3 regions of the Marinobacter adhaerens HP15 genome follow, and region 2 is predicted to be linked to each of the others. Evidence: predicted binding sites of a transcription regulator. Region 2 holds the regulator's gene; each other region holds the start of a gene.

Region 1 (2,171 bases), 140 kb from region 2:
GGCCGAATGGACCGTAATACTCGCCTGTTCGTTCTGCACCCGGACCTTGACCTCCATGGGGCCCATGTCCGGTGGTGTCAGGTGGATTTCGGCAACCGACATGTTGCGGGCCGTCAGCCAGCTGAGCTTACCCACCAGTTTGTCGCCCCACTCTGCATGGCCTACCGGCACATCAATGGACGTAGCATAACCTCGCAATGGCGCAGCATTCTCGGCCGTCAGTTTTGCTGCCCCATTGGCATTATTCGCCGCTTGCTGGGACACCAGATCCATGGCGGACTGGAAGCGGCCAGAATTGATCAACGAGCCGGAATCCGCATTGCGGCCGGAGTCGGTGAGCACTGAGGCCTTCATGACATCTGTCAGTGTCGCATCGCCGGAAACACCGCCGGATCCGGACTGAGCTTTCTGACCCGAGGCCCCTGTGAGAAGGCCACTGAACAATCCGGCAACGGAATTCGTCTGGCCCGAACCACCGGTGGCAGCGTTGACGCCGACTCCCGGCATTGTGGCTGACATGGCGGACTCACCGGCACCCCCGGCTTTTGGATTCAGCCAGGACTGCAACTCAACAAAGGTAAGAGGAAGCGCCGTCGGCTCTGATTTGCCATCACCGGCAACAGCGGCCTCGCCCGCGTCCCGTGATTCAGCATCCGTGGCAGCGTCGGCTTTTTCGCCACCCTTTGGATCAGCGTTCGCGTTTGCTTCCGTTTTCGTCTCTGAAGAAGTGTCCTGGGTCGCCCGGGATTCATCGGCAGATCTGGCCTCAGCGTTCCGATCCGCCCTCTGGCGATCGAGCCGCTTTTGCTCAGCCTGGGAGACAGAGTCAAAATCGCTTTTCCTGTCAGCCGGATCCCGGCTGGTTCCGGATTTTGACGGGCCGGGATCTTGTTGCGTCCCGGGCGCGGGGGTTTGGGGAAGAACCATCTGGGCCATGGCAACCTCTTGCCGCTTTTATCGCATTGTCGCCCTCACCTTGCCGGACCTGGCCGGTGCATGGGCGGTTAATCCACTCAATGCGAAGGACAAAGCAATTGTGATGCCAGCGCACACCTGCTTCACCTGACAAAGGGCCTGAATCGACCTGATTTACCCCACCATCAAGCCATCCAGGCCTGCGATTACCTGTTCGAATTCTTGGGCGATGTCATCCACTAATCCCGAGGCATCGTCCAGCCGGGACTCCTTTCCTGCGATTTCCGCCTTCAGGCAGAGTTCGCCAAGCCGCGGGGCGCCAATATTGATACAACTGCCCTTGAAGCTATGGGCCGTCTTGGCAAAGGCGTCACTATCGTCAGCCCTCAGGGCTTCTTGCAATCCCCGAATCCTGTCGCGGGAATCTGCAACATAGGTCTGTATCAGCACTTCGAATTCGTCCTCCATGACATCTCGAAGCTCAGCCAGTGCCTCCTCGTCCAGGTGTGGTTTATCAGTCATCTCGATTCTCCGCTGTACGGGCGAACTGCCAATCGTAGACAATTTCAACATGATTGCCCTGTTCATGAAACCTGATGGTCTCCGCCAGACGTTTCAACAGCAGCAGGCCCCGCCCTGCATAGCGCCCGCTCATGGTTGGGGAATTACCGGGGGCCACGCTGGGATGATTGTGAAAATCAAACCCCTGGCCGCTGTCCTCACAGATAACACGAAGCCGACCTCCATCCGGTTTCAGGGAATGGTGCAGTGTGAACCGGATGTAGTGACCCTCCACGTTGGCCAGGCGCCGATCGCGCTCCGCGTAGTAGCGGCCAAAGCCCTCCGGTGAGTGTTTCCATTCTGACGGGAGTTCCAGAACACCGTGCTCCAGCGCGTTGTTGTAGAGTTCCGCCAGCAGGGTATAGATTTCGCCGCTCTTCCGTCGAAGACCCGGCACCTCCATGCAGATATGAAGCAACAGAGGCAGAGGACTGAACTCGCCGAGAGTCCTTTCCCGGATTTCATAGCTGCAGCGCCATTCCGCCGGCCCGGCAAGAGCAGACGGTGCGGCACGATCTGGCAGGGTAGCCAGCCCAGCCTCGTCCATCATTTCCAGACAGCAGAGCGTCAGGTCATCGCCATCCTCAAAGTTTCCGGTGAACCGGTGAACCGCGGACATCATGGCATCAAACGGATGGTCGCCACCGTCCAGCCGGTCAAGCGTGCCGGTAACGCCCTGCTCACCGAATACGTTG
Region 2 (2,171 bases):
ACTGCATTTCCGTTAAAAAAAAGGCTGCGACACGTTACTCATGTCGCAGCTCGATTAGATGAAGTGCATGAAAACAGCGCGTTAGCGAGAGCCGTTTCCGTGCATCCGTTCTACATTCTTTTCCTTGTGCTTGAGGATCTGACGGTCGAGCTTGTCGATAAGGGCATCAATGGCCGCGTACATATCCTCGTTTTCTGCCTTTGCGTGAATCTCACCACCTACCACGTGCAATGTGGCTTCCGCAATCTGGCGCACCTTTTCCACTTCCAGAGTCACCTGGCAGTTACTGATGTGGTCAAAGTGACGCTCGAGCTTCTCGAACTTCTCTGAAACGTAATCCTTCAGTGCGGGAGTCAGTTCTACGTGATGGCCTGAAATGTTGAGTTGCATAGGCGTCTCCTGTTGTCATCATGCCGGCTCCCGGGAGCCGGTCTGGGTGCTGGCGCATTGTGCGCCGGCGAATACAGTGTTGAGTCCCGTCCCGGGGTATTCAGACCAGCCGCTTGCGTTCGTTGGACGGCGGAATGTGCATGGCCTCCCGGTACTTGGCAACGGTGCGTCGCGCAACCTTGATACCCTGTTCCCCTAGCATGGCTGCAATTTTACTGTCGCTCAACGGCTTTTTGGGTGTTTCGGCGGCAATCAGCTTCTTGATCATCGCGCGTATGGCCGTGGAAGAGCATTCTCCGCCCTCATCAGTGCTGACATGGCTGGAGAAGAAATATTTCAGTTCGAAAATACCCCTGGGGGTATGCATGTATTTCTGAGTGGTTACCCGTGAAATCGTTGATTCATGCATTTCCACCGCCTGGGCAATGTCCGAGAGAATCAACGGCTTCATTGCTTCCTCGCCGTAATCCAGGAAACCCTGCTGGTGCTCGACAATACGGGTCGCTACTTTCAGCAGGGTCTCATTGCGGCTCTGCAGGCTCTTGATAAACCACTTGGCCTCCTGCAACTGATCGCGGAGGTAGGTGTTGTCTGCACTGCTGTCTGCACGCCTTATAAGTGAAGCATAGCTGGCATTTACCCGGATGCGCGGTGCAATTTCCGGATTCAGCTCAACACGCCAGCGGCCATTGTGCTTGCGAACGATGACATCCGGAATCACGTAGTCGGGCTCGGCGCGATCAATCACGTCGCCCGGGCGCGGATTGAGGCCGGTAATCAACGCCAGGACTTCCCTGAGTTGATCTTCCTTCAGGCGGCTGCGACGCAATAGCTGGGCGTAGTCCCGGTTGCCCAGCAGGTTGATGTAGTGGGTGATCACCAGGCGTGCCTGGGCGAGCCAGGGTGTGTCCGGCGGCAGCTGGTTAAGCTGTATCAGCAGGCATTCCTGCAAATCCCGGGCAAACACGCCAGGGGGATCGAAGTGCTGGAGGCGATGCAGGACGGCTTCCACTTCATCCAGTTCAAGGGGGTCTTCTTCGTTCTCGTCCAGCAGCCCGGCGTGGATTTCTTCCAGGGGGCTGGTGAGATAGCCCCGCTCGTCCACGGCGTCCATCAGGGCGTGGGCAATGGCCTGGTCCCGCTCACTCAGGGGAGTCAGGTTGAGCTGCCATTCCAGGTGATCCTGAAGGGTCTCGGTGGGCGAGTTGCGGGTCTCGAAATCGTGATCGTTTTCATCGTCGTTGCGGGCTGCCGGGGCAGGGGCGGACTGGTAGATGTCATCCCAGGCCGTGTCGACCGGCAGATCGTCCGGAATGTTATCCGGAATCTCGTTTTCCGACGACCAGTCCGGGCCGTTCTCGGATTCGTCCCAGTCGCTGGACGGTTCCGGCGTGGTCTCGGCAGCAGACTCGGCCGCATTGGCCTCGCGCTCGTCACTCTCGGTGGACGTGTCGGTCTGATCGTCGTCCTCGGATGTCTCCAGCATGGGGTTGGATTCCAGTGCCTGCTGGATTTCCTGTTGGAGGTCGAGGGTAGATAGCTGGAGAAGCCGGATCGCCTGTTGCAGCTGGGGTGTCATGGTCAGGCTCTGACCCAGCTTTAACTGTAAGGAGGCTTTCATAACCATGGTTCAGGATCCGTCACTCATCAGCGCTTTGTGTCATAGGTCTTGAAAAAATCTTTATATGCCGGTTACTTGCCGCGGTTTTCTTTACCCTAGCAAGTTCTTTGCCGAGTTTACTTGCTACAGATCATCAAAACAATGAGCCATTCACTGTCAC
Region 3 (2,171 bases), 1.7 Mb from region 2:
GGACTATCGAAACACCGGGCTCTACCCGTACTGGGAGAGCCCGGTGTCAGTATCCGGCAGCCATGGTGGCGTGGGCTACATGGAGCTGACCGGATACGGAGAGTGAACTGCACCGTAACCGGTGTTACTCGACCGCGGTCGCCCCAATCCGGTGGATGCTCAGGTCCGCTCCGTTGAATTCTTCCTCTTCGGTCAGGCGCAGGCCTGAGATGGCGTTGATTGCGCCATAGACAATCAGGCCGCCGACAAAGGCCACAACCACGCCGGCCACTGAGCCGATGATCTGCGACACCAGGCTGACGCCGCCAAGGCCTCCCAGCGCTTCCTGGCCGAAAATGCCGCAGGCAATCGCGCCCCAGACACCACAGACACCGTGCAGGGGCCAGACACCCAGAACATCGTCGAGCCGTTCGATCTTGGCCTGTGCCCATTCAAACAGGTATACGAAGATGGCGCCTGCTACGCCGCCAGTCACGAGAGCGCCTACCGGATGCATCAGGTCAGAGCCGGCACATACCGCCACCAGTCCCGCTAGCGGGCCGTTGTGGATAAAGCCCGGGTCCTTGCGGCCCAGCAGCATGGAGACGAGGATGCCGCCGACCATGGCCATCAGGCTGTTCACGGCCACCAGGCCGCTGATGCCGTCCAGGGTCTGGGCCGACATGACGTTGAAGCCAAACCAGCCGACGGTCAGAATCCAGGCGCCCAGGGCGAGGAAGGGGATGTTGGAGGGGGCAAAGGCCACCACCTTGCCGTTGCGGTAGCGCCCATTTCGTGCACCCAGAACCAATACGGCCGCCAGGGCGATCCAGCCGCCCACCGCGTGCACTACAACGGAGCCGGCAAAGTCGTGGAAGGATGCACCAAACTGGTTCTCCAGCCAGCCCTGGAAACCATAGTTGCCGTTCCAGATCAGCCCCTCAAAGAAGGGATAGATAAAGGCGACAATCAGGCCTGAGGCAATCAGCATCGGGTAGAACTTGGCGCGTTCGGCAATACCGCCGGACACGATGGCGGGAATGGCCGCGGCGAACGTCATCAGGAAGAAAAACTTCACCAGATCATAGCCGTTGGCAGCGGTGAGCTCGGCGGCGCCGCTCATGAAATGGCTGCCGTAGGCGATGTAATAGCCGATAAAGAAGTAGGCCACGGCGGAGATGCCGAAGTCGGTCATGATCTTGACGAGGGCATTGACCTGGTTCTTGTGGCGAACCGTGCCAACTTCCAGGAAGGCAAAGCCGGCATGCATGGCCAGCACCATAATGGCGCCGATAAGGATGAATAGCGTGTTGGCGCTTTCGGTCAGGGTATGTACTGCACTCGTGATGTCCACGGGTTTTCGCTCCTGATGTTGTGTGTCCGGCCTCTATCGGACCGTTTACGTTGGCTTGTGCATTGTTGAGGTGCAGCTGAAGCAAGAGCTGTTCCAAAACAAGGCATATCAAGAGCTGAAGGGCAGTTGAGGGGGCTTTCAGAAATGTGAGGTACTATTTTCACTCTAATAATGCACTATTGCTGTGCGTTTTAGCGTGTAGCGCACCAAAATAGAGTGCGCTTACCAACTGATTTCGTTTGGTGTCGAGCTGTCGGATTCGGATTCGATCCCGAGGCTGGATTCGGTATCATCCGATTCGGACTGGATCAGTTCCCGAAGGCGTACTTCCTGTTCCTGCATCGGGCCGGAGAGATCAATGATGATTTCCACGCGCCGGTTCTTGGCGCGGTTTTCTGCAGAGGTGTTGGGTACCCGCGGCTTGGTATCCGCCAGACCGGTGACGGACAGACGCGTGGGTTCCACCTGGTCCCGGGCAACCAGAACGTTGGCAACGGCGGCTGAACGGGCGGCGGAGAGGTCCCAGTTACTGTAAAAACGGTCGGTCCGGATAGGCACGTTGTCGGTGTGCCCCTCGATCGTCAGGTCACCGGGAATGCCTTCAATCACCTCCGCCATATCCAGCAGCAGGCCCTCGAATTCCCAGGTCAGCTGAGCCGAGCCGGAAGGGAAAGAACCTTTTTCCTCAACCCGAATCACGATTCGCCGCTGATCCTCGCTCACATTGATGCGCCCATCCGCGATCGCCGGCTCCAGGACTTTCAGGATATCGTCCATGGTTTCCTGCATCTGTTCCTCCATGGCGGCTTCAACGGCCATGTCGGTGGGGCTTTTCAGG

Evidence for each region. Region 2 encodes sigma-54, which starts transcription at its own class of promoters, with help from an activator protein. Its sites were predicted from a motif close to ANTGGCATNNANNTTGCTNT; they were not measured.
Region 1: the regulator sigma-54 is predicted to act here: its motif matches at 1,028-1,047, upstream of HP15_RS11540 (flagellar hook-length control protein FliK).
Region 3: the regulator sigma-54 is predicted to act here: its motif matches at 1,412-1,431, upstream of HP15_RS19780 (ammonium transporter).

The regions. Positions count from the first base shown of each region.
Region 1 is NC_017506.1:2,437,489-2,439,659, forward strand. It holds gene HP15_RS11540 (flagellar hook-length control protein FliK) at 1-936, opposite strand, end outside; gene HP15_RS11545 (Hpt domain-containing protein) at 1,090-1,437, opposite strand; gene HP15_RS11550 (PP2C family protein-serine/threonine phosphatase) at 1,430-2,171, opposite strand, start outside.
Region 2 is NC_017506.1:2,579,750-2,581,920, reverse strand. It holds gene hpf (ribosome hibernation promoting factor) at 82-390, opposite strand; gene HP15_RS12190 (RNA polymerase factor sigma-54) at 491-2,011, opposite strand; gene lptB (LPS export ABC transporter ATP-binding protein) at 2,168-2,171, opposite strand, start outside.
Region 3 is NC_017506.1:4,243,057-4,245,227, forward strand. It holds gene HP15_RS19775 (lipocalin-like domain-containing protein) at 1-106, shown strand, start outside; gene HP15_RS19780 (ammonium transporter) at 125-1,333, opposite strand; gene HP15_RS19785 (flagellar motor protein MotB) at 1,556-2,171, opposite strand, start outside.